4 regions of the Klebsiella sp. Sb-30 genome follow, and region 2 is predicted to be linked to each of the others. Evidence: predicted binding sites of a transcription regulator. Region 2 holds the regulator's gene; each other region holds the start of a gene.
What was found. The regulator Fur, encoded in region 2, represses iron uptake genes when iron is present. The targets are predictions, from matches to a motif close to ATAATAATGAGAACNACTATCAA.
Positions count from the first base shown of each region.

Region 1: efeU (iron uptake transporter permease EfeU) is a predicted target of Fur. The motif match lies at 2,850-2,872, and genes of this name have one in related genera.
Region 3: AC236I_RS05210 (TonB-dependent receptor domain-containing protein) is a predicted target of Fur. The motif match lies at 2,674-2,696, and genes of this name have one in related genera.
Region 4: zupT (zinc transporter ZupT) is a predicted target of Fur. The motif match lies at 2,431-2,453, and genes of this name have one in related genera.

Region 1 covers NZ_CM172749.1:3,334,186-3,341,886, reverse strand. Annotated here, with positions in the region: gene putP (sodium/proline symporter PutP) at 1-858, shown strand, start outside; gene AC236I_RS15650 (DUF3574 domain-containing protein) at 1,004-1,438, shown strand; gene AC236I_RS15645 (NupC/NupG family nucleoside CNT transporter) at 1,471-2,655, opposite strand; gene efeU (iron uptake transporter permease EfeU) at 2,929-3,768, shown strand; gene efeO (iron uptake system protein EfeO) at 3,816-4,943, shown strand; gene efeB (iron uptake transporter deferrochelatase/peroxidase subunit) at 4,948-6,231, shown strand; gene phoH (phosphate starvation-inducible protein PhoH) at 6,740-7,528, shown strand; gene AC236I_RS15620 (MFS transporter) at 7,589-7,701, opposite strand, start outside.
Region 2 covers NZ_CM172749.1:3,735,919-3,743,619, reverse strand. Annotated here, with positions in the region: gene nagE (N-acetylglucosamine-specific PTS transporter subunit IIBC) at 1-1,700, shown strand, start outside; gene glnS (glutamine--tRNA ligase) at 1,879-3,546, shown strand; gene chiP (chitoporin ChiP) at 4,002-5,405, shown strand; gene AC236I_RS17490 (ChiQ/YbfN family lipoprotein) at 5,453-5,785, shown strand; gene fur (ferric iron uptake transcriptional regulator) at 6,117-6,569, opposite strand; gene fldA (flavodoxin FldA) at 6,862-7,392, opposite strand; gene ybfE (LexA regulated protein) at 7,542-7,701, opposite strand, start outside.
Region 3 covers NZ_CM172749.1:1,092,295-1,099,995, forward strand. Annotated here, with positions in the region: gene AC236I_RS05205 (hemin-degrading factor) at 1-5, opposite strand, end outside; gene AC236I_RS05210 (TonB-dependent receptor domain-containing protein) at 190-2,559, opposite strand; gene AC236I_RS05215 (Rdx family protein) at 2,777-3,070, shown strand; gene AC236I_RS05220 (nitrous oxide-stimulated promoter family protein) at 3,146-3,496, shown strand; gene sitD (iron/manganese ABC transporter permease subunit SitD) at 3,565-4,422, opposite strand; gene sitC (iron/manganese ABC transporter permease subunit SitC) at 4,413-5,264, opposite strand; gene AC236I_RS05235 (manganese/iron ABC transporter ATP-binding protein) at 5,261-6,082, opposite strand; gene AC236I_RS05240 (metal ABC transporter substrate-binding protein) at 6,079-6,996, opposite strand; gene AC236I_RS05245 (TOBE domain-containing protein) at 7,194-7,622, opposite strand; gene flhA (formate hydrogenlyase transcriptional activator FlhA) at 7,661-7,701, opposite strand, start outside.
Region 4 covers NZ_CM172749.1:701,432-709,132, forward strand. Annotated here, with positions in the region: gene glgS (cell surface composition regulator GlgS) at 49-258, shown strand; gene ubiK (ubiquinone biosynthesis accessory factor UbiK) at 290-559, opposite strand; FMN riboswitch at 680-831, shown strand; gene ribB (3,4-dihydroxy-2-butanone-4-phosphate synthase) at 937-1,590, shown strand; gene zupT (zinc transporter ZupT) at 1,648-2,418, opposite strand; gene ygiD (4,5-DOPA-extradiol-dioxygenase) at 2,613-3,404, shown strand; gene AC236I_RS03385 (glutathionylspermidine synthase family protein) at 3,453-4,613, opposite strand; gene AC236I_RS03390 (DUF1190 family protein) at 4,619-5,290, opposite strand; gene tolC (outer membrane channel protein TolC) at 5,462-6,934, opposite strand; gene nudF (ADP-ribose diphosphatase) at 7,130-7,701, shown strand, end outside.

The DNA of each region.
Region 1 (7,701 bases), 400 kb from region 2:
GTGATCAAGCAGAAGAGCATTGAAAACGTCGATATGCTCAAAGGACTGAATTTTGTGGCGATTATTTCGCTGATGGGCTGGGGCCTGGGCTACTTTGGCCAGCCGCATATTCTGGCGCGTTTTATGGCGGCGGATTCCCACCACAGTATCGTTCACGCACGTCGTATCAGCATGACCTGGATGATTCTCTGCCTGGCGGGTGCCGTGGCGGTCGGTTTCTTCGGTATTGCATGGTTCAATAATAACCCGGCGCTGGCCGGCGCGGTGAATCAGAACTCCGAGCGCGTGTTTATCGAACTGGCGCAAATCCTGTTTAACCCGTGGATTGCCGGTATTCTGCTGTCGGCGATTCTGGCGGCGGTAATGTCCACCCTGAGCTGCCAGCTGCTGGTGTGCTCCAGCGCGATTACCGAAGACCTGTATAAAGCGTTTCTGCGTAAAAACGCCGGTCAGAAAGAGCTGGTGTGGGTCGGACGGACGATGGTCCTGGTGGTGGCGCTGATCGCCATTGCGCTGGCGGCAAACCCGAACAACCGTGTGCTGGGTCTGGTGAGCTATGCCTGGGCAGGCTTCGGTGCCGCGTTTGGTCCGGTGGTGCTGTTCTCGGTGATGTGGTCGCGCATGACGCGTAACGGGGCGCTGGCCGGGATGGTGATTGGCGCGCTGACGGTGATTGTCTGGAAACAGTTCGGCTGGCTGGGGCTGTATGAAATCATCCCTGGCTTTATCTTCGGCAGCCTGGGCATCGTGGTCTTCAGCCTGCTGGGCAAAGCCCCGTCGACATCCATGCAGCAACGCTTTGCCGAAGCGGACGCCCATTATCATTCGGCTCCGCCGATACCGGCTACCGCCGAGTAAATTCAGGATCGCTTAATCAAGCCCGCGCTCAGCGGGCTTTTTTGTTGCTGAAAGCAGTTCCGGCGTCCGCCACAGCTCCCCCCTCTTGCTAATTCCATGAAAATACGCTGATATCGGGGGCACAAAAAACAATGAGGATAGCAAAATGACGTTCAGACAGGGTGCGCTGGTGCTGGTGATGGCAGGGCTGCTTGGCGGTTGCGTGGCGCCGGCGAAGAAGCGTCCGCCGACTCCCACGGCAGCGGTATGCCCGGCAGAGAATGCGATGGTGCAGACCACGCTCTATTTCGGTTTAAGCCGGCCGGCGGGTAAAGATATCACCGCCCAGGAGTGGCAGCAGTTTGTTGACCGCGACGTCACGCCGCGTTTTCGCGAGGGGTTAACGGTGTTTGACGCCCGGGGGCAGTGGCTGGGGAATGACGGCAGCGTGGCCCGCGAGCAGAGCAAAGCGCTGATGCTGATTCATGGTAAAGACGGTGGCAGCGAAGAGGGGATTGAGGCGTTACGTCACCTCTATAAATCGCGCTTTGCCCAGGAGTCGGTGATGCGCGTTGACCAGCCGGTCTGCGTTCACTTCTGAAAACAGGGCGGGGAAATTCCCCGCCCTGTCTGTTACAGCACCAGGCCGGCGAAGCTGGCGGAAAGCAGACTGACCAGCGTGGCGCCGTAGACCAGACGCAGGCCGAAGCGGGAGACGATATTCCCCTGCTGTTCGTTCAGTCCTTTAATGGCTCCGGCAATAATGCCGATGGAGGCAAAGTTCGCGAAAGAGACCAGGAAGACCGAGAGGATACCCAGTCCACGCGGGGTCATGCCGGCGGCAATTTTTTGCAGCTCAATCATCGCCACGAACTCATTCGCCACCAGCTTGGTTGCCATAATACTTCCGGCGCTCAACGCATCGCTGAGCGGAATACCAATCAGCCAGGCCAGCGGATAAAAAACGTAGCCGAGAATTTGTTGGAAACTCAGGCCAAATAGCGTGGCAAACAGGGCATTAATGGCGCTGATCAGGGCAATAAAACCAATCAGCATCGCCAGAATAATCATCGCCACTTTAAAGCCGGCAAGAATATATTCCCCGAGCATTTCGAAGAAGCTTTGTGATTCGTGGAGCTTCTCCAGCTTAATCTCTTCTTCGCTACCCGGACGCGTCGGGTTAATAATCGACAGTACAATAAAGGTGCTGAACATATTAAGGATCAGCGCCGCGACCACATATTTTGCATCGAGCATGCTCATATAGGCGCCGACGATGGAGAGCGATACCGTTGACATCGCGGTGGCCGCCATGGTGAACAGCCGGCGTGAGGAGAGGTCGCCGAGCACGCCCTTATAGGCGATAAAGTTCTCCGACTGGCCGAGAATCAGCGAGCTGACGGCGTTGAAGGATTCCAGTTTACCCATGCCGTTGACTTTGGAGAGCAGGGTGCCAATCACACGGATGAAAACAGGCAGAATGCGCCAGTGCTGAAGAATACCGATCAGCGCCGAAATAAAGACAATCGGGCACAGCACGCCAAGGAAAATAAACGCCATTCCTTTTTCGCTCATACCGCCAAATACAAAGTTGGTGCCTTCGGCAGCAAAACCGAGCAACGAAGTGAAAAAGCTTGAGATATTTTTAACTATCCACAGACCGCTTTCGGCATGCAGAAAAAAGAATGCCAGCGCAATTTCAATGATAATTAACTGGATAATATAACGAACACGGATTTTTTGTCGGTCATAGCTGGCAAGCCAGGCAAGGCCGAGAATAACCGCCAGCGCCAGCAGGAAGTGCAAGAATTGTGTCATGTTGTTCTTTTCGCAGGTCAATAAGGCCGCTATTTAGCCACAGCCGGTCAGCCTGGTAAATATCTGTAGCGAAAAAACCGCCGCGCCGGCTGCCTGACCGCGATGAAGACAGATAATCCCCTAAGTAATTATTTTAAAGCGATTAATTTACAACTCGATACCAAACTCTCTACATTTCACTTGTGTTTCTGATTATTGTAATGATAATCACTATCAGAAATATTTACTTATCTTTGCATCCACTGACTGCGATTCACATTGAAGGGTGTCGGCATGTTCGTTCCATTTCTCATTATGTTACGCGAAGGGCTGGAGGCGGCGCTGATTGTCAGCCTGATTGCCAGCTATCTCAAACGCACCCAGCGCGGCAGCTTGATTGGCGTCATGTGGATTGGCGTTATCCTGGCGGCGGCGCTGTGCCTGGGCCTGGGGATCTTCATTAACGAAACGACCGGCGAGTTTCCCCAGCGGGAACAGGAGCTGTTCGAAGGCATCGTGGCACTGGTAGCGGTATGCATCCTGACCTGGATGGTCTTCTGGATGCGCAAAGTCTCGCGCAACGTGAAACAGCAGCTGGAACAGGCGGTGGATAATGCGCTGCAGCGCGGTAATCATCATGGCTGGGCGCTGATCATGATGGTCTTTTTCGCCGTCGCGCGGGAAGGGCTGGAGTCGGTGTTCTTCCTGCTGGCGGCCTTCCAGCAGGATGTGGGGATTTGGCCGCCGCTCGGGGCGATGCTGGGGCTGGCTACCGCGATTGTCCTCGGCTTTCTGCTTTACTGGGGCGGGATCCGCCTCAACCTCGGCGTGTTCTTCAAATGGACCAGTCTGTTCATTCTGCTGGTGGCGGCCGGGCTGGCGGCCGGGGCCATTCGCGCCTTCCATGAGGCCGGTCTGTGGAACCACTTCCAGGACGTGGCGTTTGACCTGAGCGGCGTGCTGTCGACCCACACGCTTTTCGGCACGCTGCTCGAAGGGATCTTCGGTTACCAGGAGGCGCCTACCGTCAGTGAAGTGGCGGTCTACTTTATCTATTTGATTCCGGCGCTGGTGCTGTTTGCGCTGCCGCCGCGTAGCAATACAGCAACCTCGCGCACTGCTCCGCTTAAGTAGGGCGCCGCAGGATTATGGTTACAACATACTTACCGAAAGGGATGATCATGATGATTCATTTTCGCCGTAATGCGCTGCAGCTTGCCGTCGCAGCGTTGTTCAGCTCTGCCTTCTACGCTCAGGCTGCGGATATCCCGCAGGTAAAAGTCACCGTTAACGATAAACAGTGTGAGCCGATGAACGTCACCGTGAAAGCGGGGAAAACGCAGTTCATTATTCAAAACCACAGTCAGAAAGCGCTGGAGTGGGAGATTCTCAAAGGCGTGATGGTCGTTGAAGAGCGCGAGAACATTGCGCCAGGCTTTACGCAAAAGCTGACGGCGAACCTGCAGCCGGGCGAATACGACATGACCTGCGGGCTGCTGACCAACCCGAAAGGCAAGCTGATTGTGACCGGTGCCGCCACCAAAGATGCGGCGAAAGCCGATGCGCTGCTGAGTCTTGGCGAGGCGATTACCGCCTATAAAGCCTACGTTACGGCGGAAACCGCACAGCTGGTTAGCGGCACGAAAGCGTTCACCGACGCGGTGAAGGCGGGAGATATTGAAAAAGCGAAAGCGCTGTATGCTCCGACGCGTCAGCACTACGAGCGCATTGAACCGATCGCGGAGCTGTTCTCCGATCTGGACGGCAGTATTGATGCTCGTGAAGACGATTACGAGAAAAAAGCCGCAGATCCGAAATTCACCGGCTTCCACCGTCTGGAAAAAGCCCTGTTTGGCGACAACAGCGTCAAGGGGATGGAAAAGTATGCCGATCAGCTGAACAGCGATGTGCTTGAACTGCAAAAACGCATCAGCGAACTGGCGTTCCCGCCGTCGAAAGTGGTGGGCGGCGCGGCGGGCCTGATTGAAGAAGTCGCGGCCAGCAAAATCAGCGGTGAAGAAGATCGCTACAGCCACACCGATCTGTGGGACTTCCAGGCGAACATCGACGGCGCGCAGAAGATCGTTGACCTGCTGCGCCCGCAGCTGCAAAAAGAGAACAGCGCGCTGCTGGCGAAAGTTGACGCTAACTTCAAGAAAGTTGACGCTATCCTCAGCAAATACCGCACTAAAGACGGCTTCGAAACGTATGACAAGCTGACGGATGCGGATCGTAATGCGTTAAAAGGGCCGATCACCACGCTGGCGGAAGATCTGGCTCAGTTGCGCGGGATCCTTGGGCTGGACTAAGTCGATGGCAGAACAGAAGCAACTTGATGTGAATGAACCTTCACGTCGTCGATTATTAAAAGGGATCGGCGCGCTTGGCGGCGCGCTGGCTATCACCGGCGGCTGTCCGGTGGCACACGCGGCGAAGGGCAACAGCTCTCCGGGCGTGCTGTCGCCGGACGCGCGTGCCGAAGCGCAGCCTTTTTACGGGCAGCACCAGGCCGGCGTGCTGACGCCGCAGCAGGCATCGATGATGCTGGTGGCCTTTGATGTGCTGGCCAGCGATAAAGCTGACCTGGAGCGCCTGTTTCGCCTGCTGACTCAGCGCATTGCCTTTCTGACCAAAGGGGGGCCGGCGCCGGACACGCCAAATCCGCGTCTGCCGCCGATGGATTCGGGGATCCTCGGCGCGTGGATCTCCCCGGATAACCTGACTGTCACCGTTTCGGTTGGCCATTCGCTGTTTGATGAGCGCTATGGATTAGCGGATAAGGCGCCGAAAAAGCTGCAAAAAATGACCCGCTTCCCCAACGATTCGCTGGATGCGGCGCTCTGTCATGGCGATCTGCTGTTGCAAATCTGTGCCAATACTCAGGATACGGTTATCCATGCGCTGCGCGATGTGATTAAACATACGCCGGACCTGCTCAGCGTCCGCTGGAAGCGCGAAGGGTTTATTTCCGATAGCGCCGCGCGGAGTAAAGGCAAAGAGACGCCGGTTAACCTGCTGGGCTTTAAAGACGGCACCGCGAACCCGGTCAGTACCGATAAGGCGCTGATGGATGAAGTGGTATGGGTGACCTCCGATCAAGGCGAGCCTGCGTGGGCAACCGGCGGCAGCTATCAGGCGGCGCGTATCATCCAGTTCCATGTGGAGTTCTGGGATCGCACCCCGCTGAAAGAGCAGCAGACCATTTTTGGGCGCGATAAGCACAGCGGCGCGCCGCTGGGTATGCAGCATGAGCATGACGTGCCGGATTACAGTCGGGATCCTGATGGCGATATTATCGCGCTGGATAGCCACATTCGTCTGGCGAACCCGCGCACACCGCAGACGCAGTCCAGTCTGATGATGCGTCGCGGCTACAGTTATTCGCTGGGGGTGACCAACTCCGGGCAGCTGGATATGGGACTGCTGTTTGTCTGCTATCAGCATGATCTGGAGAAGGGATTCCTGACGGTGCAAAAACGCCTTAACGGCGAAGCGCTGGAGGAGTACGTCAAACCTATCGGCGGCGGCTACTTCTTTGTGTTACCGGGCGTAATCGACAGCCAGCACTACCTGGCGCAATCTCTGCTCGAAGCCTGACGCACCTGCCCGCAAGGGCAGGGCGTTTCTGCTGTTTTTCCATTCTTTTTTTGTATTTCCTGCCTTGTGTTATTTTTCTGTAATCTATTTGTCGGAAACTCTCCTGAGCTGCGATGAGAATTATTTGTTGTCCGCATGTAAAAAATAAGTTGCATTAAGAATTATTTTTGATGTACTTATTACAGACGCGGTAGTTCCCGGCAGTGATGTCGTTTCACTATGGAGATCGCGAATGCCCGATTGCTGTAACGGAAAATGTAAATCTTCTTACCGTACTCCTCAGCACGGGGGCCACACTTCCGGCCGCGATTCCCACACCTCGAATTTTTCTCCAGTCACCACCAATAACCTAAACCCAGACCGGGTACGCGGTGCGCGTAGCCGTGACCCGTTGTCAATTCGACAGGCAAGCAATGGCTTACAAGGAAGCCAAACCTCAATCGTTCGTGCGCATAATCGCGTCGATATTGACGCGTGTGATGTAAACCAACAACGCAAGGTGCTATCCATGGGAAGACAAAAAGCAGTGACCAAAGCTCGTCGTGAGGCCAAACGTGTGCTGAGACAGGATTCGCGCAGCCATAAGCAACGCGAAGAAGAATCGGTCACATCGCTTGTGCAAATGAGTGGCGTAGAAGCAATTGGCATGGCGCGGGACAGCCGTGATACTTCCCCAATTGAAGCGCGCAATGACGCTCAGGCGCATTATTTGAATGCCATCGACAATAAACAGCTGATTTTTGCCACGGGCGAAGCCGGGTGCGGTAAAACCTGGATTAGCGCAGCAAAAGCCGCTGAAGCCCTGATTCACAAAGATGTGGACAGGATTATTGTTACCCGTCCCGTTCTGCAGGCCGATGAAGATCTCGGCTTCTTACCGGGAGATATCGCCGAGAAGTTTGCTCCCTATTTCCGACCGGTGTACGACGTACTGGTGAGAAGGCTGGGCGCTTCCTTTATGCAATACTGCCTGCGACCGGAAATTGGCAAGGTGGAAATCGCGCCGTTCGCCTATATGCGCGGACGTACATTTGAAAATGCGGTTGTGATTCTGGACGAGGCTCAGAACGTGACCGCTGCGCAAATGAAAATGTTTTTAACCCGCCTCGGGGAAAACGTGACGGTCATCGTGAACGGCGACATTACCCAGTGTGATTTACCCTCTGGCGTGAAGTCCGGGCTGGTCGATGCGCTGGCGCGTTTTGCGGAAGACGACATGATCGGCGTTGTGCGTTTTACCGCCGATGATTGCGTCCGTTCGATGCTTTGCCAGCGAACGTTGAAAGCCTACTACTGATCGCTATCTTGTGTGCAAAGCCCGGGGAAACCCGGGCTTTGTTATCTGGAGCGCAGGGCGTTAGCCGATCGCGCCCAGCGCATCTTCGCTGCCCTGGGTTTTTGGCAGCAGGAACAGGGTGGCGAAAATATCCAGCAGATAGAGCAGGGCCAGCAGGGTGATCGCCGCGGTAA
Region 2 (7,701 bases):
CGGATCAGGTTCCTGCAGCATTCGGTAAGATCAGCAACCAGTTCGTGGGTATCCTCGTGGGGATCATTTCCGCGGAGCTGTATAACCGCTTCAGCAGCGTTGAACTGCCGAAAGCGCTCTCCTTCTTTAGCGGTCGCCGTCTGGTGCCGATTCTCACCTCTTTTGTGATGATCGCCGTCGCGTTCATCATGATGTATATCTGGCCGGTTATCTTCGACGGTCTGGTAAACTTCGGTGAGCATATCCAGAAACTGGGTTCCGTCGGTGCGGGCGTGTATGCGTTCTTCAACCGTCTGCTCATTCCGGTCGGTCTGCACCACGCGCTGAACTCCGTGTTCTGGTTTGACGTTGCTGGTATTAACGATATTCCTAACTTCCTCGGTGGCGCTCAGTCTATCGAAGCAGGTAAAGCGGTTGTGGGGATCACCGGTCGTTACCAGGCGGGCTTCTTCCCGATTATGATGTTCGGTTTACCGGGTGCGGCGCTGGCTATCTACCACTGCGCGCGTCCTGAGAACAAGGCAAAAGTGCTGGGTATTATGATGGCGGGCGCCTTTGCCGCCTTCTTTACCGGGATCACTGAACCGCTGGAGTTCTCCTTCATGTTCGTGGCGCCGGTGCTGTATGTCATTCACGCCGTGTTGACCGGTATCTCCGTGTTCATCGCTGCCAGCATGCACTGGATTGCCGGTTTCGGCTTCAGCGCCGGTCTGGTGGATATGGTGCTGTCGTCCCGTAACCCGCTGGCGGTCCACTGGTGGATGCTGATCCCGCAGGGTCTGGTCTTCTTCGTTATTTACTACGTGGTCTTCCGCTTCACCATCACCAAATTCAACCTGATGACCCCGGGTCGCGAACTGGCCGTTGCCGGTAGCGAAGCGGATGGTCAGGATGTGAATGTCAGCAGCGGCAAAGAGCAGGATGTTGCAGGTCTGGCACGTCAGTACATCGCTGCAGTCGGCGGTTCTGACAACCTGACCGGTATCGATGCCTGCATCACCCGTTTGCGTCTGAACGTTAAAGACTCTTCTCTGGTGAACGAAGCGCTGGCGAAACGTCTGGGCGCGTCAGGCGTTATTCGCCTGAACAAAACGAGCGTACAGATCATTGTCGGCTTCGTGGCGGAAAAAATCGCTAACGCGATGAAAACGACGGGACCAGTAGCCGCAGCAGAAGGCAACGCTGCACCTGCCGCCGCCGCTCCGACTGCAAAACCGCAGGCCGTGGCTAACGCCAAAACCATCGCGGCGCTGGTATCGCCGATTACCGGTGATATCGTTGCGCTGGAGCAGGTGCCTGATGAAGCCTTCGCCAGCAAAGCGGTCGGCGATGGCGTGGCGGTGAAACCGACCGACAAAACCGTCGTAGCTCCGGCTGCCGGTACCGTCGTGAAGATCTTCAACACCAACCATGCGTTCTGCCTGGAAACGGAAAATGGCGCGGAAATCGTCGTCCATATGGGCATTGATACCGTGGCGCTGAACGGCCAGGGCTTCAAACGACTGGTTGAAGAAGGTGCGGAAGTGCAGGCTGGCCAGCCGATTCTGGAAATGGATCTGGACTACCTGAATGCCAATGCCCGTTCAATGATCAGCCCCGTCGTGTGCAGCAACAGCGACGATTACAGTGCGCTGGTGATTCTGGCAACCGGTAAGGTGGTGGCAGGTCAGACGCCGCTGTATGAGATTAAAGGCAAGTAAGGCTCCTGAGTAGCGTTTATGCCTGAGCGGCGGGGGGAAACCTCCGCCGCTTTTTTTTAGCCCATCTGACCCCATAATCTTCTTCAGATACGTATTTTCAGTAACTAATAGTTGTCTCTACGCCCCGCTTGTAAGATCATGTGCCGTTATACGTTGTTTACGCTTTGAGGAACCCACGATGAGTGAGGCAGAAGCCCGCCCGACTAACTTTATTCGTCAGATCATTGATGAAGATCTGGCTACTGGTAAGCACACCACCGTTCATACTCGTTTCCCGCCGGAACCGAACGGTTATCTGCACATTGGCCATGCGAAGTCTATTTGCCTGAACTTTGGTATTGCTCAGGATTATCAGGGCCAATGCAACCTGCGTTTCGATGACACCAACCCGGTGAAAGAAGATATCGAATACGTGGAGTCGATTAAAAACGACGTGCAGTGGTTAGGTTTCCACTGGTCCGGGGATGTTTGCTACTCGTCTGATTACTTTGACCAGCTGCACCAGTATGCCATTGAGCTGATCAACAAAGGCCTGGCCTATGTTGACGAACTGTCGGCGGATGAAATTCGCGAATACCGCGGTTCGCTGAAAGCGCCGGGTAAAAACAGCCCGTATCGCGATCGCAGCGTGGAAGAGAACCTGGCGCTGTTTGAAAAAATGCGTGCCGGTGGTTTTGAAGAGGGGAAAGCCTGCCTGCGTGCAAAAATCGATATGGCCTCGCCGTTTATCGTCATGCGCGATCCGGTGCTGTACCGCATTAAATTTGCCGATCATCATCAGACCGGCAGCAAGTGGTGCATCTATCCGATGTACGACTTCACGCACTGCATTAGCGATGCGCTGGAAGGCATTACGCACTCCCTGTGTACCCTCGAGTTCCAGGACAACCGTCGCCTGTATGATTGGGTGCTGGACAACATCAGCATCCCGGTTCACCCGCGTCAGTATGAATTCTCCCGTCTGAATCTCGAATATACCGTGATGTCCAAGCGTAAGCTGAACCAGCTGGTTACCGAGAAGCACGTAGAAGGCTGGGATGACCCGCGTATGCCGACCATTTCCGGTCTGCGTCGTCGCGGCTATACCGCCAGTTCTATTCGTGAATTCTGCAAGCGCATTGGCGTGACCAAGCAGGACAACACCATTGAGATGGCGTCACTGGAATCCTGCATCCGCGAAGATCTCAATGAAAACGCGCCGCGCGCCATGGCCGTTATCGACCCGGTTAAGCTGGTCATTGAAAACTACCCGCAGGGTGCAAGCGAAATGGTGACGATGCCGAATCATCCGAACAAACCGGAGATGGGCAGCCGTGAAGTACCGTTTAGCGCGGAGATCTGGATTGACCGCGCCGACTTCCGTGAAGAGGCGAATAAGCAGTACAAGCGCCTGGTGCTGGGTAAAGAAGTTCGCCTGCGTAATGCCTACGTGATCAAGGCCGAGCGTGTAGAGAAGGACGAAGAGGGGACGATCACCACGATCTTCTGTACCTATGACGCCGATACGCTGAGCAAAGATCCTGCCGATGGTCGTAAGGTCAAGGGCGTTATCCATTGGGTCAGCGCGGCACACGCGCTGCCGGTGGAGATTCGTCTGTACGATCGGCTGTTCAGCGTGCCGAATCCGGGCGCGGAAGAAGACTTCCTGACGGTGATGAACCCTGAATCGTTGGTGATCAAGCAGGGCTTCGCTGAACCGAGCCTGGCCACTGCGGAAGCCAGCAAAGCCTATCAGTTTGAGCGTGAAGGTTATTTCTGTCTCGATAGCCGCTATGCAACCGCAACGCATCTGGTGTTTAACCGCACCGTGGGTCTGCGTGATACCTGGGCTAAAGTCGGCGAGTAAATTTTTCGTCGCGGCCCGGCCGTCGTCTCTGTGTCAAAACGCCGCATTTAGCGGCGTTTTTTTTTATTTTGGAATCAGTGAATTAAGTTCGTTATTTTCGCGATGCGAATTAATCTTGTTTACTGTTTGTCATATCTGTCAGCTCTGCCACTCCTCCCACCGGTACACAAAACGGCTGTAAGCGCTTTCATTCTGTATTTTCTTTCTATTTAGTAATTACTTACGTATAAAAAAGGATGAGGCCTGATATTGTTACAAAAAGAAATAGAATATGTGCGCTTTGTCATAATCTTAAGCTTTGATCGGCGAAAGAGATTGATAATTCGCGTCACGAAAAATAGTCTATCAACAGTGGTTACGCGGCTTTTACCGCTCCACCTTTTTAGCAGTCTTATTTATTTTTTCGCGGCTTGCCTTTGGCTCCGCGTTTTTAAAACGTCAAAGAGGATATGCACATGCGTACGTTTAGTGGCAAACGTAGTACGCTGGCGCTGGCTATTGCCGCCGTCACCGCGATGTCGGGCTGGATCGTTGTTCCGCAGGCCAGCGCAGCAGGTTTTATTGATGATTCCACCTTAACCGGCGGCATCTACTACTGGCAGCGTGAGCGCGACCGGAAAGATGTGACCGACGGCGATAAATACAAAACCAACCTTTCCCATTCGACCTGGAACGCCAATCTGGATTTCCAGTCCGGCTATGCCGCTGATATGTTTGGTATTGACGTGGCTGCCTTCACCGCAATTGAAATGGCGGAAAGCAGCGAAAGCGGTCACCCGAACGAAATTGCCTTCTCCTCAAAGAATAAAGCCTACGACGAAGATTACTCTGGCGATAAGAGCGGAATCAGCCTGTATAAAGCTGCGGCGAAATTTAAATATGGCCCGGTGTGGGCTCGCGGCGGTTATATCCAGCCAACCGGGCAAACGCTGCTGGCTCCGCACTGGAGCTTTATGCCGGGTACTTACCAGGGGGCTGAAGCCGGCGCCAACTTTGATTACGGTGATGCCGGCGCGCTGAGTTTCTCCTATATGTGGACGAACGAATACAAAGCGCCATGGCACATCGAGATGGATAATTTCTACCAGAACGACAAGAAAACCAAAGTCGATTATCTGCACTCCCTGGGCGCCAAATACGATTTTAAAAATGACCTCGTGCTGGAAGCGGCGTTTGGCCAGGCTGAAGGCTATATCGACCAGTATTTTGCCAAGGCCAGCTACAAATTTGATATCGCGGGTACGCCGTTAAACACCAGCTACCAGTTCTATGGTACGCGCGACAAAGTCAGTAACGGCGGCACGAACGATATCTACGACGGTACTGCCTGGCTGCAGGCGCTGACCTTTGGCTACAAGGTTGCTGATGTCCTCGACCTGCGTCTGGAAGGCACCTGGGTGAAAGCTGAAGGCCAGCAGGGCTACTTCCTGCAGCGTATGACCCCAACCTATGCCTCTTCCAACGGTCGTCTTGATGTATGGTGGGATAACCGTTCTGACTTCAACGCCAACGGTGAAAAAGCGGTGTTCTTCGGCGCGATGTATGACATGAAAAACTGGAATATGCCGGGCTGGGCGTTTGGCGCCTCTTACGTCTACGCATGGGATGCCAAACCGGGCAGAATGTCCACGCCGGACGCCTATTACAATCCGGACAAACGGCTGGAAGAGTCCGCGTATAGCCTCGATGCCATGTACACCGTACAGGACGGCCGGGCAAAAGGAACGCTGTTTAAACTGCACTTTACCCAATACGACAACCACTCCGACATCCCGAGCTGGAGCGGTGGCTATGGCAATATCTTCCAGGATGAGCGTGACGTGAAGTTCATGGTTATTGCTCCGTTCACTATTTTCTGATGCCGCGGCGGCAGGCGTAAACCTGCCGCAAACCTGAGAGGTCAATTATGAAGAAGCTATTGCTCATCGCGGTTATGGCATCGGGCCTGGTAGCCTGTACGCAGTCCCCCGCGCCAAAAGAAGATACGAAACTAAAAGATGCTTACAGCGCCTGTATCAATACGGCGGAAGGGAATCCGGATAAGGTTCAGGCCTGCCAGAGCGTTCTCGACGTGCTGAAAGAAGATAAACAGCATCAGGCGTTTGCCAACCAGGAAAGCGTGCGCGTTCTGGATTACCAACAGTGTATTCAGGCGACCCGTACCGGCAATGACCAGGCGGTGAAAGCGCGTTGCGATCGTATCTGGAAAGAGATTCGCAGCAACAACACCAGGCCCTGATCGCGGGCGCCAGATCCTGTCAGTAAAAACGCCTGATGTTAACCATCAGGCGTTTTTCATGGCGCGCAATCCTGTGGCGATGTTCAGGCACTGATTGCCGTGGCTGCCCGGGGCTACTCATTCCCCACCAATCTTGATACCGACCCACCATTAGGTGGAATGGTACCGAAAACCCAACAGGCTCTGGTACGAGAAGCGCTGGCAAACCGCTGGGATGAGGAACCGTTTACCCGTGCTCTCGACGAGCATACCGCGCGCAGAAAAGGGTAGGCGTTTGCACATAAAAAAGCCAACCGTCAGGTTGGCTTTTTGTGGTCCACGCGGTGGGAAATTACTTTTCCAGCGCGTCGTGTGCATGTTCATCTTCGCGGCAGTCGCCTTCCGCACAGTGACCGTAAAGGTACAGACTGTGGTTGGTCAGACGGATGCCGTGGCGGTGGGCGATTTCACGCTGACGCGCTTCGATAGACTCATCGCTGAATTCGATCACTTTGCCACAATCGAGGCAAATAAGATGATCGTGATGGTGCTGCTGGGTCAGTTCGAAAACAGATTTACCGCCTTCGAAGTTGTGGCGAGTCACAATGCCAGCATCATCAAACTGGTTCAGCACGCGATAAACAGTAGCGAGACCAATCTCTTCACCCATGTCGATCAGGCGCTTGTATAAATCTTCCGCACTGACGTGATGGTTATCCGGTTCCTGCAGGACTTCCAGGATTTTTAATCGTGGAAGTGTGACTTTCAGGCCAGCCTTCTTTAATGCGGTATTGTTGTCAGTCATGCGGAATCTGTCCTGTTGCTAAACGATCTACTTCCATCAGCGGAAGTAATACAGAGAATCACCCGATGCAATGCGTCTCATTATAGAACTGCCATCGTTAAATGAAAACTGCAAGTATCGGGCCTTGTATGCTGTCAAAAACGAGGTCCCAGCTACAAACTACGTCACCTGACCTCGTTAAATCAGAGGACATTGTACAGATATGTGATTAAAAGTTAAAAACTTGTAGCTATTAGTTTGATTGCTTCTATCTATTAATGCGGCGAAACTTAACGGTAACGCCGCACAATCATCAGGCGTTTTTGATTTCTTCGAGGTGCAGCTCTTCAGAGACCTGCTTAACCCACTGAGTCACGCGTTCGTTGGTCAGTTCCGGCTGGCGGTCTTCATCGATAGCCAGGCCGACGAAGTGATCGTCATCCGCCAGGCCTTTAGAGGCTTCAAAATGATAGCCCGCGGTCGGCCAGTGGCCAACGATGGTGGCGCCGCGCGGTTCAATGATGTCGCGGATGGTGCCCAGCGCGTCACAGAAGTATTCCGCGTAGTCTTCCTGATCGCCGCAGCCAAACAGCGCAACCAGTTTACCGTTAAAGTCGACCTCTTCCAGCGTCGGGAAAAAGTCATCCCAGTCGCACTGAGCTTCACCGTAGTACCAGGTCGGAATGCCGAGCAGCAGGATGTCGTAGGCTTCCAGATCTTCTTTGCTGCTCTTGGCAATGTCGTGAACATCAGCAACATCTTTACCAAGCTGCTTCTGAATCATTTTTGCAATATTCTCGGTGTTGCCCGTGTCGCTGCCAAAAAAGATGCCGATGATTGCCATGAGTAAAATAACCTCTTGAAACTTAATGATGTGGTAGTGGCGTAATGCCCGCAGATAACGGCAATCATAGCAGAACAGGGGAGGGCGCGGAAACAGCAATCACGCCCGACTGCACACTCTGCTACATGAAAGTGTTTTTTTGAGGATTTTCAGGCTTTATCCCGGCTGTGCAGGGTTGCCAGCTGGTTCATCAGCATCTCTTCGATCAAATCGCTGCGGTTCATATTGCGAGCTTCCGCCAGCTCGTTGAGCGCATCAACCGCTTCAGCGTTGAGTTTTAACTCCACACGCTTCAGGCCGCGAACTTTG
Region 3 (7,701 bases), 2.6 Mb from region 2:
TGCATGATTCATCTCCTTCTCTACGATGAATATCCCCGGCCGAGGCCGGGGAGCAGGTTTATCCCCGCTGTCTTTCAGCATGATGCGAACGGGATGGTGCAGAGCCGGTCTGAGTCTGCGTATCGCGACCCACGCTGCTGCTGCCCGTCGATATGTTGAAATCCATGGGGTTTATTATTCTCCAGGCTATCAGAAATCGACGTTGACGCCCAGTTGCCAGGTCCGGCCCGGCATCGTCGCCAGCGCTTTATCGTAGGCATCCTGATTCGTGGACGTCTCAATATTGCGGCTGCTCAGGTAATCCCAGTATTGCCGATCGGTAATGTTGTAAACGCCGCCGTTAAGACGCACGTTTTTCGCGACCTGCCACCAGGCCGTCAGGTCCAGCATGCCGTAGCCAGGCACGCGCATGTATTCGCTGGAGGAGTCGGTAATGGCAGAGCCCGTGTTGGTATAGCTTTCGCGGTTGGTGGCGCTGGCCTGCTTACCTTTCACGAAAGTGGCGGTCAACGCGGTCCCGTAGCGTTTCGCCGGATCGTCCCAGGCAACGCCTACGATCGCTTTCATCGGCGCCACGCTGTCGAGGTCGATGTACTTGTCGCCGAGATAGCTGGATTTCGATTTCCCTTCACTATAGCCGTAGGCCAGCGTCGCGCTCAGGCCGTTAACCTCTTCAAACCAGGTACCAAAGTTGAATTTGGCGCTGATTTCGCCGCCGTAGATATAGGCTTTATCGCGGTTTTCCGCCTGATAAATCGTATAGATATTCGACGGGACGTTGGTGAAGTGGTCGGGGTTACCGGAACGGGTGTAGCGGCTATAGGCGATGAAGTTCTTGTAGTTGTTATAGAACAGGGCGGTGCGCATCGTGATCCCTTCGACCACTTCGCCTTTTAAGCCCCATTCGAAGTTGTCGCTGGTTTCCGTGTTCAGATCGGTGTTACCAATCAGCGCATACTGCGCTCGTCCGGCGTAGCTGGATCCGAGGTTCCAGGAGCCGTAAAGCTGGCTGGCGTTAGGGAACTCGGCGCCGCGTTTATACTGCAGGTAGGTCATGGTACGCGGAGTGATATCGTACTGGAACGTCAGGGACGGCAGCACCTGAGTATCGGAATTTTTACCGTACAGGCTGGTGACGGAGGACTCCGTCAGCACGCTGCTGTTGGTGGTCAGATCGCCGAGATTCTCCGGTTTGGTGGATTGATGCACCACGCGCACGCCCGGGATCACCGCAAAGTTGTGGCTGTCGAGATCGAAGTTGATCTTATCCTGAACGAAGCCGCCAAGAGTGTAGCCCCGGCTGTCGGCTTCCGGCTGCATGATTTCGCTGTAGATGCTCGGGACCGGCGACTGGCTGAACGGGCGCTGGGTTTTGGTGGTGCTGGCGTTGAGCCCGGCGCTCAGGTCGTGGCGGCCAATGGATTTCGCCAGCGCGGTCTGAATACCCCAGGTGTCGGTATCGTAGTTGGAGTTGACCGTTTCCATCGATCTGGTGGTGCTGTCCGGCATCCACGTCCAGTCATGGGCCTCGGTGTGCTGGTAGTAGACTTTGGTCGACATACTGTCGAGATAGTCATTCATTGGCGTCCAGTCGTCTTTCAGGCTGATGCCCCAGCGACGAGTCTGGCTGGTCTGATTGGCATCGCCAATGATGCTGTTGCCGCTGCTATCCCAGCTGTCAAAGTGGGTGTGGTTGGTTTTATGGTAGTAGTCGAGCGTGCTGGTCAGCTTGTGTTCATCATTGGGCTGCCAGATGCCGGAGGCCAGAAACGCATCGGAGTGCCAGTTGGCCGGATAGGCGTCAATCTTATCGCTGTTATTTGCCGTTTCCTGGCCGTCGCGGCGACTGTAGACGAAAATGCCGCGTAGGGTTTCATCTCCGCCGGCCACCGTCACGCCGTTATGCCAGCTGCGGTCGGCAGAGTCGTAGCCGCTCCGGTAGCCGAAGGCGCTGGTTTTTCCCGGGCGCAGATAGTCATCGGCAGATTTCGGCTGGAAGGAGACGTTGCCGCCGATAGAGGTGTTGGCGGTTTCAGTCGAGGTGGCGCCGGACTGAATATCGATGCTGCCATACATATACGGGTCGATGTAATCGCGACCGATGCCAAACGTATTCAGGCCGGCACGGCCGACGTAGCCGCGTCCGGTCGCATCCGGCTGCGCGATGCCGTCGACATCAATCCCGACGCGGTTGCTTTCCAGCCCGCGAATGTTATAACCGGTATAGCCGCCGCGGTCGAAGCCGCTTTTGCCATTACCCGAGCCGCCGCTGGCGCCGGTCGCGCTGATTAACGGTTCGTAACGCATGACGGAACCAAAATCTTTGGCCCCTTTGTCCTGGAGCTCCTGCGCGCTGACCGAATGTTCGCTACCGGCTTTGAGCAGGGGAGCGGGTGCGGTAACGGTCATCTGCTCGGAGCTATCCGATGATGTGTCGCTGGTGGTGGTGTGTGCGGTGGTATCAGCTGCCCCGGCGGTCGTCTGATAGATTGCTGCAAGCAACGAAGTCACCAGCAGGCTTTTCTTAAACCAGGCCGGTGATTGAGTGGATTTATACATAGTAGCCACGCCTTGATAATTATTAGTATCGGCTCACGCGTTACTTCCAGATTTGCAGGTGAGTCCCGTTGCTTCCGTTAGCGGACTCTGTTTCTCCATGATTATTGATTGCGAATGGTAATGATAGGTATTATCGTTTGCAACAAAATAATCATGTATTCCTCATTTAATCTGCAATTTGTTTACAATCAGTCCTTTTAGATACAGCGAGAAAATCATGAGTCACAAAGCCGCGATTACGATCAACTACTGCTCTCAATGCAACTGGATGCTACGCGCCAGCTGGATGGCTCAGGAGCTGCTGCATACGTTCAGTACCGATATCGGCTCGGTCACGCTGGTTCCGGGCACCGGCGGTATCTTCACCATTACCGTTGACGACGTACAAATCTGGGACCGCAAGCAGGATGAGGGTTTCCCGGATGCGGCTGAACTCAAGCGTCGGGTACGGGATGTCTGCTTCCCGGAGAAGTCGCTGGGTCACCTCGATAAGTCCGCCGATCCGGCGTAAGCGATAGGGGAAAACGGCTGCGCCAGAGGCTATAAAGGTGTATTATTTTTGCATCTTTATTGATGGAGAAACGCAATGGCGGGTCAACGCATCGACCGGGAAAAAAAGACTATCCGCAGCATGATTTCGCTCTATCAGCGCCGCTGCCCGGACGCGCAGGCCGACGTGGAACATTACCAGGCGCTAAACGCCTATGCCGATAAGCGGCTGGATAAATGCGTGTTTGGCGAAGAGAAGCCGGCCTGTAAGCAGTGCCCGGTTCACTGCTACCAGCCGGCAAAACGCGAAGAAATGAAGCAAATCATGCGCTGGGCGGGGCCGCGAATGCTCTGGCGCCACCCGATTCTGACGATTCGTCACCTGATTGATGACCGGCGTCCCGTGCCAGCGCTTCCGGAAAAATACCGGCCTAAAAAGTCGCGGTGATTTCCCCGGCTAGCGCTGCGCTCAGGCGGGCTTCAACGCGTGCGGTCTGTCGTCGCCCGGGTAAGGCGTCAGCGGCGCTCCGGAGCCTCTGCGGACATCGCCTGAGTTTGATTGTCGCGAACCGACGTCCAGACAAAGGTGATAATAAACAGCGCGGTAAACAACACCACGATGGTCGGCGCCGGTGCGCTATCAAGGTAAAACGAGAGCCACACGCCGCCCAACGAACAGCTCAGCGCAATCCCCACCGCCAGCAGCAGCGCGCTGATAAAACGCCGGGTCAGCAGCAGAGCAATGGCTCCGGGGGCAATCAGCAGCGAGATTGACAAAATAATCCCCACCGCTTTGAGCGTCGCCACGATAGTCAGGGCAATCATGCACAGCAATCCGTAGTGCAGCAGGCCGCAGCGTAATCCGCTGGCTTTAGCCTGATGCGGATCGAAGGCGTGAAGCAGAAAGTCGCGCCACTTTAGTCCGATAATCAGCGCAATTACTAGTGCAATCGCCGATGTTTGCCCAATATCGCTGGCGGAAATCCCCAGCATGTCGCCAAACAGAATATGGTCGAGATGGACTTCGGACTGAATGGCGACATACAGTACCAGCCCGGCGCCAAACATCCCGGAAAAGACAATGCCCATAATGGTATCGCGCTTGATGCGACTGTTATCGTCGAGATAGCCGGTCGCGATGGCGCAGAATAGCCCGGCAACAAAGGCGCCAATGGCAAACGGGATCCCGGCGATATAGGCCACCACCACGCCGGGAAAGACCGCATGGCTCATGGCATCCCCCATCAACGCCCAGCCTTTCAGCACCAGAAAAACCGACAGCAGCGCACAGGGAATGGCGACGATGGTGGCCACCAGCATGGCGTTGACCATAAACGAAAACTGGAACGGTTCGAGGAGCGTGGTCAGCAGCATGAGCCCTCCCTGGCGCGACGGCGGTTGGCCAGCAGGCCGTGTTTAGGGGCAAAGACAAAGGTCAGCAGGAAGAGCAAAGTCTGAGCCACGACGATAATGCCGCCGGTTGCGCCATCCAGATAGTAGCTCAGCCAGGCGCCGAAAAAACTGGTCAGGCTGCCAATAGCGACGGCAATCGCCAGCAGCCGTGGAAAGCGGTCGGTCAGCAGCCAGGCGGTCGCTCCCGGAGTGACCACCAGGCAAATAACCAGAAAGGCGCCCACGGTTTGCAATGCCGCCACGGTACAGGCGGCCAGCAGGGTGAAGAACAGCAGCTTGAGCCCGGTGGTGTTCAGGCCAATGGAACGGGCGTGGCTCTCATCGAAAAAGGTGACCATCAGGTCTTTCCATTTCAGCAGCAGAATTGCCATTGAAATCGAGCCGATGGCCGCCAGCTGAATAATATCTTCCGGAGCGATCGCCAGGATATTGCCGAGAATAATGGTCTGGATATTCACCGAAGTTGGGTTGAGTGACACCATAAACAGCCCGATACCGAAGAACGACGAAAAAATCAGACCGATAATGGCATCCTCTTTGAGCTTCGAACGCTGGTTGAGAAACAGCATGCTGCCCGCCGCCAGTCCTCCGGAGAGAAAAGCGCCGACGGCGAAGGGCAGGCCGAGCATATACGCTCCCGCCACGCCCGGTACGATGGAGTGGGAGAGGGCATCGCCAATCAGCGACCAGCCTTTCAGCATCAGGTAGCAGGAGAGAAAGGCGCACACGCCGCCCACCAGCGCCGATACCCACATCGCATTCAGCATATACTGATAGCCGAACGGCTCGATTAGCCAGCTCATCCTTCACCTCCCGCCGTCCGGCGGCTGATAAACGGCCGTTCATCGTCGGTGATAATCTGCTCTTCTCCGCCGCTGAGCACCACGTGGCGCAGCGCGCCGCTGAAAGCGAGTTCGAGATTGGCGGCGGTAAAGGTCGTTTCCGTCGGTCCACTGGCCAGCACGGTACCTTTGACCATCACCGTGTAATCGCAAAACTCGCTGACCGAACCGAGATTGTGGGTCGAAACCAGCAGAGTACAGCCGTCGTCGCGCAGTTCGCGCAGCAGGGTGATGATCTGGGTTTCGGTCTGGACGTCAACGCCGGTAAACGGCTCATCCAGCAGAATGACCTTGCCCTGCTGGGCGATAGCGCGGGCAAGGAACACCCGTTTTTTCTGCCCGCCGGACAGCTCGCCGATTTGCCGGTGGCGATAGTCGCTCATCCCGACGCGGGCCAGCGCCGCATCAACCACTTCCCGGTCATGGGCTTTGGCCCGTCGCAGCCAGCCCATATGCCCGTAGCGGCCCATCATGACGACATCCTCCACCAGCACCGGGAAGGTCCAGTCAACGTCCTCTGATTGCGGGACATAGGCCACCAGGTTCTGGCGCAGCGCGCGATGAACCGGCTGGCCAAGTATGGCAATCTCGCCATGGGACAGACGAACAAAGCCCATCAGCGCTTTAAACAGCGTCGATTTTCCCGAACCGTTGATGCCCACCAGCGCGGCAATTGAGCCGCGCGGTACGCTGAAGGTGGCATCGCGCAGCGCGGTGTGGCCGTTGCGATAGGTTACGCTGACCCGGTTGACCGCGAGACCAGGCATATCGGCGTTCATGGCTGCTTCCTCATCCCATCGTTGATGCCCTGGACGATGGTTTGCGTCGTGACGCGCAGCAGATCCAGGTAGGTGGGAACCGGGCCATCAGCGGTGCTCAGGGAGTCTACATAAAGTACGCCGCCATAGTGGGCGCCGGCTTCCCGCGCTACCTGGCGCGCCGGTTTATCTGAAATGGTGCTTTCGCTAAAGATGGTCGGGATATGCTCTTTTTTCATGATATCAATGGTTTTACGCACCTGCTGCGGCGTGCCCTGCTGGTCGGCATTGATTGGCCACAGGTAGCGCTCTTTCAGCCCGTTGTCGCGGGCCAGATAGGAGAACGCGCCTTCGCTGGTGACCAGCCAACGCTTCTCTGCCGGCAGTTTCGCCAGCTCCGCCTTCAGCGGCGCCATAGTCTGGCGGATTTTCTCTTTATAGAGGGCGGCATTCTGACGATAGGTCTGCGCATTCGCAGGGTCGTATTTGATCAGCGCATCACGGATGTTATCGACGTAGATCAGCGCATTATCCGCCGACATCCACGCATGGGGATTGGGCTTACCGTTATAGGGACCTTCGCTGATCCCCATTGGCTGAATGCCCTCGCTGACGACCACTTCCGGGACCCCTTTCAGGTGCTGATAAAAGCGGGCAAACCACAGTTCGAGATTCAGGCCGTTAGTGAGGATCAGCTGTGCCCCCTGGGCGCGTTTAATATCGCCAGGCGTCGGCTGGTATTCGTGGATCTCGGCGCCGGGTTTGGTAATCGAGCTGACCTGGGCCGCCTCCCCGGCGACGTTTTGCGCCATATCGGCAATCACCGTAAAGGTGGTGATCACTTTGAATTTTTCGCTGGCCTGAGCCGGGGCGATCGCCAGCAGGCCGAGCAGAGCGGTAAAGATCAGGTGCTTCAGAGGCGGCAGGTGCAGCATAGGATCCCTCACATCAATGTGGTTAATTAATCATCTGTTATAGCCATTGCTATGTTATATAGCACAGGCTATTTATAAATGAAAATGATTATTATTTAAATTCTGGGAGGTAAGCCGTGCAAACCGGTCTGTCGCGGGGAAAATGGCCAGGTACTTCGAAGAACGCCGTTTCGTGTGAAACGGCGTTTGAGTCCGGATTACGCGCGGGTGGCGAGGAGAATGGCAGAGGCTTTGATCAGCGCAATCACCCGGCTGCCGTCGACCAGTTTCATCTCTTCCTGACTTTCATTGGTGACGACGGCGATGATCTCGAAGCCCGCGTCGGTTTTGATGTGTACCGTCGCGTTGACCGCCCCTTCAGTGATGCGGGTGACGCTCCCGGCAAACTGATTGCGCGCGGAGAACTTCAGGCCGCAATCCTCGGTGGCCAGGGTGACCCACGGCGCTTTAATCAGCGCGATGGCTTCTTTACCGGCAGCCAGACCCAGCGCCTCCTTGCTGCTATGGGTGACGATCGCCACCAGTTTTGCGCCACCGGCGAGGGTCAATTCTACTTCATCGTTGACCGCGCCGGCGGCAACTGCGCTGACCGTGCCGGTCAGCTGGTTACGTGCTGATACCGCCATAAAATCTCCTTGTGTGGCTGATTAAGTGAGTACAGGACTTATACTAGCTCATCTTTGTTAATACCCAGGCGTTTCATGC
Region 4 (7,701 bases), 2.3 Mb from region 2:
AGAAAGCATATGACCAATCAGAACACACACGGCTGAAGGAGTATGCGGATGAATCATCACGAACTGTATTCAATGAAGAACTTTGATTTTCTGGCCCTGAGTTTCGCCAGAATGCATGCACAAGGACACTCCGTTGATCTCCAGGCTATAGTCGGCAATATGGATGAAGATCATCGTGAATGGTTTTGCCAACGGTATGAGCTCTACTGCCGTCAGGTGAGTGAAGAGGCAGCGTCGGAACCAGAGCTAGAACACTGAAACAACAACGGGCCTGAGGGCCCGTTATTTTTTACTGCTTCTCTTCGACGGTCGGGGCGGCCGCGCGGCTTTCCAGATCGCTGATTCGCTGCTCCAGCAGCGCCAGTTTTTCGCGGGTGCGCAGCAGCACCTGCGTCTGCACATCAAACTCTTCGCGACTGACCAAATCCAGGCGGGTCAGCTGTGACTGGAGTACCTGACGGATCTTTTTCTCGACATCTTCCCCAAGATCGCGAAGGCCTTTCGGCATCGATTCATGGACCTGGCGGGCGATTTGTTCAATTTTTTTCGGGTCAATCATGGTGGTTTCCTGCTCTGGTCGATTTATCGCTCATTGTAGTGCGATCGACGCTGCCTATAAACCAGAAATGTTTGAAGCTTATGCATTGCCGATGATAATCAATAGCGTTATAGTGATCTCGCTTATTCTCAGGGCGGGGCGAAATTCCCCACCGGCGGTAAATCAACCATGGCGTTGAAAGCCCGCGAGCGCTTTCTGCAACAGCAGAAAGGTCAGCAGATCCGGTGTAATTCCGGGGCCGACGGTTAAAGTCCGGATGGGAGAGAGTAACGGCTCAGTCGGGTTTCGATCCGCTTGCGTTGACTTTTGCCGCTAAACCGGCGCTCCTAAGACTGCCCTGATTCTGGTAACCATAATTTTAATGAGGTTTATTTACCATGAATCAGACGCTCCTTTCCTCTTTTGGTACCGCTTTTGAACGTGTGGAACACGCTTTAAATGCACTGCGCGAAGGCCGCGGTGTGATGGTGCTTGATGATGAAGACCGTGAAAACGAAGGCGACATGATTTTCGCCGCCGAAACCATGACCGTTGAGCAGATGGCGCTGACCATTCGCCACGGCAGCGGCATTGTCTGCCTGTGCCTGACCGATGAACGCCGTAAGCAGCTTGACCTGCCGATGATGGTGGAAAACAACACCAGCGCATACGGCACCGGTTTTACCGTGACCATCGAAGCTGCAGCAGGCGTCACCACCGGCGTTTCCGCCGCTGACCGCGTGACCACCGTGCGCGCGGCCATTGCCGACGGCGCTAAACCTTCCGATCTCAACCGTCCAGGCCATGTCTTCCCGCTGCGTGCGCAGCCGGGCGGCGTGTTGACCCGCGGTGGTCATACTGAAGCGACCATCGATCTGGTGACGCTGGCGGGCTTTAAGCCGGCTGGCGTGCTGTGTGAACTGACGAACGACGATGGCACTATGGCGCGGGCGCCAGAGTGCATTGCGTTCGCACAGAAGCAGAATATGGCCGTGGTCACCATTGAAGATCTGGTGGCCTATCGCCGCGCACATGAGCGCAAAGCCAGCTGATTCTGGCCCCGCCTCAAGACAAAGCCCACCTCAGCGTGGGCTTTGTTGTTTTTGCCATCAGCCAATGCCCATTGCCTGCAGCGCAACCAGACTTAATCCCATCACCGACATGCCGCACAGTACGCCATAGCTTGGGTTGCTCTGCGGATCGATCTCTTTTGCCAGCGGCATCAGCTCATCGACCGACAGCGCCACCATGATCCCGGCAACGGCGGCCATAATGGCGCCCATCATGACCGGTGACACCAGGCTTCCGAGGATCAGCCAGGCCAGCAGGCCGCCGAGAATTTCCGCCATACCGGAAAGCCCTGCCCAGAGTACCGCCTTATACCGTGAACCGGTGGCGGCATAAACCGGCCCGGCCACCGCCAGCCCCTCGGGAATATTGTGTAAAGCGACCGCCAGCGCGACGCCCATGCCCAGCTCGAGGTTATTACTGGCCGTTACAAAGGTGGCGATCCCTTCCGGAAAGTTGTGCAGGCTGATGCCCAGAGTCAACAACATGGCGGTTCGGCGGAGGTTACGCGGACGCGGCATACCCGGCGACATTAGATCCTGCGGATGCGCGTGGGGCAGCATGCGGTCAAGCGCAAAGTAGCCCAGCAGGCCGATGACAAACATGCCGTAACCGAGCAGCGGCGACATGCCCTCCGCGTTCAGCGCGGCGGGCAGCATCTCCATCAGCGAGATAAGCAGCATGATACCCGCGGCAAAGCCCAGGGAAAATCCCAGCAGCCGGTTGGATGGCTTCTGACCCAGGACGCCAAAAATAGCCCCGATGAATGTGGCGCTACCCGCCAGCAGCGTCAATATTAAGGGTGACGACATTATTCATTTCCTTTGATAATGATTATCATTAATGATATCCAGATTATCAGCTCACGACGAGAGGGCGATGCGACCCTTTACAGCGAATTACATTCAAATTTTCTGACGATCATCATCATGCTTATCTGAGTTTATCCTGATGCAAAAAAGCGTAATGTTGAGGCATCACAATTCCTCTGTTTAAGGATATCACCATGTCCCGTACCCGAATGCCAGCGTTGTTTTTAGGCCACGGCAGCCCGATGAACGTGCTGGAAGATAACGTCTATACCCGCGCCTGGCGGCAGCTGGGCGAAACATTGCCGCGGCCAAAAGCTATCGTTGTAGTCTCTGCGCACTGGTTTACTCGCGGTACCGGCGTCACGGCTATGGAAACGCCGAAGACGATCCACGATTTTGGCGGCTTCCCGCAGGCGCTGTACGATACGCATTACCCGGCTCCCGGTTCTCCTGAACTGGCGCAGCGTCTGGTTGAGCTGCTGGCGCCGGTGCCCGTGACCCTGGATAAAGAAGCCTGGGGCTTCGATCATGGCTCATGGGGCGTGCTGATAAAAATGTACCCCGATGCGGATATCCCGATGGTGCAGCTGAGCATCGACAGCACCAAACCGGCAGCCTGGCATATGGAAATGGGACGTAAGCTGGCGGCGCTACGCGATGAAGGTATCATGCTGGTGGCGAGCGGTAACGTGGTGCATAACCTGAGAACGGCACGCTGGCATGGCGAGAGCACGCCTTACCCGTGGGCGGAATCATTTAATGACTACGTCAAGACCAACCTGAGCTGGAAGGGACCGGTTGCAGAGCATCCGCTGGTGAACTATCTGGCGCATGAGGGCGGATCGCTTTCTAATCCGACGGCGGATCACTTCCTGCCGCTGCTCTACGTTCTGGGTACCTGGGACGGCGAAGAGCCGATAACTATTCCGGTGGAAGGGATGGAGATGGGATCGCTGAGCATGCTGTCGGTGCTGATTGGGGCGTAGAAGGTAGCGGAAAAACCCCGGCAGGCGTTAGCGCGGCCGGGGCAGATCTTATTCGACGAAAATGTGCGGGTAGAAACGCGACAGATCCTGGGTGATCAGCGCCCGATCCTCGCGTACGCCAATCCCGGCGGGCATATCGTTGATGAGCCAGCTGCCGATCAGCGTGTAGCTGTCACCAAACTTCGGCAGCGGATAGAACTCCTGCACGATAGTGCCTTCTTCTCCGTATGGACCCTCTACCGCTTCCAGTACTTTGCCGTTTTCCACGATCGACACGTTGGCCCCTTCACGGGAGAAGATCGGCTTAATGACGTACTTCTCCATCTCCGGATGCGCATCTTCGCTGAAGTAAGCCGCCAGCAGATTAGGGTGGTTCGGAAACATCTCCCACAGCAGCGGAAGCAGAGCTTTGTTCGAGATGATGCTCTTCCACGCCGGTTCGAGCCAGCGTACGCCCGCGTCTTCCAGTTTGGTAGAGAACATCTCGCGCAGCATATACTCCCACGGGTAGAGCTTGAACAGGTTGCCAATCACCTGATCCTGCAGGTCGGTAAACTGACCTTTTTCACCCAGGCCGATATCTTCGATATACAGAAACTCGGTCGCCACACCCGCTTCTGCGGCACAGTCCTGCAGATACTGCACGGTACCGCGATCTTCTTCGGTATCGCGGCAGCAGGCCATATGCAGCAGCTGGAAGCCAAACTGTTCGCGCAGCTCGGAAAAACGCTCGATCAGCTTTTCCTGCAGGCTGTTGAACTGGTCGCTGCCTGCTGGCAGCTGGCCGGCGTTGATCTGATCTTCCAGCCAAATCCACTGGAAGAAGGCGGCTTCATACAGCGAGGTTGGGGTATCGGCGTTGTTCTCCAGCAGCTTCGGTTCGCCCACGCCGTCCCATGCCAGATCGAGACGCGAGTAGAGCGACGGCTGGTTGGTTTTCCACGACTGGCGCACGAAGCCCCAGGTATGTTTCGGAATGCGGAACTTCGCCATCAGCTCATCGCTGGCGACGACTTTTTCCACTGCCTGCAGGCACATCTGGTGTAGCCCGGCGGTGACCTCTTCAAGCTTTTCAACCTGGGCCAGCGTCAGTTTGTAATAGGCCTCTTCGCTCCAGTACGGCTCGCCATACATGGTATGAAAGTTGAAGCCGTATTCGGTCGCCTTCTCACGCCAGTCCGGGCGTTCCGTGATGCTGATTCTTTCCATGTGATTTAGCCGCCCATTGAGCGTTTAGTCGAACTGGTGCCTGCAGCGCTGCGCTGCATAGCAGATTGCTTCGCGACCGACTCACCAAACCCGCCGCGAGTGACGGTGCTGGTGGTAGCGGGTTTTGGTGCCATCGCTGTTTTCGGTACATTCATCGTCCGGCCCGGCTGTGCGGCGCCGTAGCTCTTACCGCCGGCATCGGTGTACTGACCATAGGCTGGGCTGGCCGGGTTTTTCGAGCTGAACAGCGGCTGCTGTGCGCCCATGCCGCCACCCATCATACGGCCCATCATGTAGCCTGCCATCAACGGCATCCAGAAGCTGCCGCTGCTTTGTGCCTGCGCCTGGTTTTCTGGCGCGACGCCTGCCTGAGCCGGCGTTTGCTGGCACTGGCCTTCGCCGAATTCAGCGACGCAATCTTCGCGCGTGGCGTATTTCGGCGCGGTACGCACCGCTTCCTTCTGCGCGTTGTTGAAAGCGGTGGTGCATTCTGCGCTTTTGCCCGGGTTGGCTGCAGAGCAGTCATCGGCGTTTTGGTACAGAGAAACCGTCTCGTCGGTTTTTTCACAACCGGCAAGCATAAATACGGCCGTAACGGCAAGGGCGACCGGCGTCAGATGGCGCGCGCTCCAGCTTTTACGGAACGAGGCATGATTGATATTTTTTGTCCGTTTCATATTTGTCTTCCAGGACCCAGTGGTATTGCGGTTTGTTAACGCTCAGGATAGAGGATGAGTGGTGGAAAATGAAGCGAAGAGGGAGGGAAAGGAGGGGATCTTTACGTTGCCTTACGTTTAGCGCTTCGCTTAGCGGAATTCGTTAAGCGAAGCGCCATGACGCAACGACGATTACTGGCGGAAAGGATTCGCGCCGCTGGTTTTCGTGGTGCGGGTCGAAGCCGGTGTTGCCGCCGGGGCTGCATTGCTGCTGTAGCCATCAGCGTTAGCATCCTGCTGCGGGGTTTCCGGTGCGACGCTATCTGGTGATGTCGAGACCGGTTTGCCCAGCGTGTTGTTCAGCGCCAGCAGATCCTGCTCGTTCAGAGTACCGAGCGCAGATTTAATGTTCAGCTGGTTAATCAGGTAGTTATAACGTGCGCTGGAGAGCTGCTGCTTCGCGTTGTACAGAGTGGTGGTGGCATCCAGGACGTCGACGATGGTACGCGTCCCCACGGAATAGCCGGCTTCCATCGCATCAAGGGAGCTCTGCGCAGAGACCACCGCCTGTTTGTAGGCGTTGATGCTGCTGATAGAGGCGTTGATGTTATTAAAGGAAGAACGAACGGTCTGAACTACGCTGCGATGTGAGCTTTCCAGCTGTTCGCTGGCGCCAACGAAGTTGTACTGCGCCTGTTTCACCTGCGAGTTCACCATCCCGCCCTGATACAGCGGCAGCGAGAAGCTCAGGCCAATTTTGTTCTGCCCGGCATCAGTGTCGCCATAGCGCGTTGGATCGTTGGTTTTTGAACCGTTGTAGGTGGTGTTTGAGATCCCGGTCGAGGCGGTTAAATCCAGGGTCGGCAGATGGCCGTCCTGCGCCTGGCGAATCTGTTCGCGGGCGAGGTCCTGGTTCAGACGCGCCTGCAGCAGCGACAGGTTGCGGTTTTCCGCTTCCTTCAGCAGCGCATTTACCGTCTGCGGTTTGTTGGTTTTAAAGCCGTCTACGTTCAGCGATGCCAGCTCCGGATAGTAGTTGCCGGTTACCTGGCGCAGCGCTTCTACCGCGTTGTCGAGGTTGTTGCGTGCGGTCACTTCGTTTGCCAGTACTGAATCGTACTGTGAACGGGCGTTCTGCACGTCGGTGATCGCCACAAGGCCTACGTTAAAGCGCTGTGTGGTCTGATCCAACTGGCGGTAAATTGCCTGCTTCTGCGCTTCGGTATAGGAAAGCGTATCAATCGCGCTGAGGACGTTAAAGTAAGCCGTCGCGGTGTTCAGAATCAGCGTTTGCTGGTCAGTCTGATAGGTGACATCCTGAATACCGGCCGCTTTTTCCTGCAGCGTCAGGGCGCGCCACTTCGACATATCAAACAGGGTCTGCGTTAACTGCAGCGAGCCGCTGGTGACGTTCGAGTTCACGCCGTTGCTGTCGCGATAGCCATTGGTGTAAGTATAATCTGCGCCCAGACCAAGCTGAGGCAGTAACGGGCTACGTGCTTCATTGATCTTCTCGAATGCAGCATCACGATCGGCTGCTGATTTACGCAGGTCAGGGTTGCTGACGCGCGCCTGCTGATAAACCTGCATCAGGTTTTCTGCCTGGCTCATGGCGCTGAAGCCAGTCAGGCCCAGACCGATGAGGATGGGGAAAAGTTTCTTCATTTGCATTCCTTGTTGTGAAGCATAAAGCGCTGCCCAAATTCTAAATATATTTGCTGATTGTATCGAGTCTGCCGCGGTAAAAAGTTGGCGTTACGTGCCATCCGGCGGTAATTTGCACCAATCTAACATACAGGCTGTAAAACGATAGCCAAACGGCTTATAAATCCTTACTTTCGGATGCGCAGGACAGAGACAATGAGCAAGCCCAATCAGCAAGGAATCACCTTCTCTAAAAACGATGTAGAAATTATTGCACGCGAAACGCTTTATCGTGGTTTTTTTTCGCTGGATTTATACCGTTTTCGCCATCGCCTGTTTAACGGTGGAATGAGCGGCGAGGTGACGCGCGAAATTTTTGAGCGCGGGCATGCCGCAGTCTTGCTACCCTTTGACCCGGTACGTGATGAAGTGGTGCTGGTCGAGCAAATCCGCATCGCCGCGTATGATACCAGCGAGAGCCCGTGGCTGCTTGAAATGGTCGCCGGTATGATTGAGGACGGTGAGACCCCCGAGGACGTTGCCCGCCGCGAAGCGGTAGAAGAAGCCGGGCTGGTCGTCGGGCGGACAAAACCGGTCTTGAGCTACCTGGCCAGCCCAGGCGGCACCAGCGAAAGACTGTCGATTCTGGTCGGTGAAGTCGATGCCACAACGGCAAAAGGGATTCACGGTCTGGCGGATGAAAATGAAGACATCCGGGTGCATGTGGTAAGCCGGGAGCAGGCTTATCAGTGGGTTGAAGAGGGGAAAATCGACAACGCGGCCTCTGT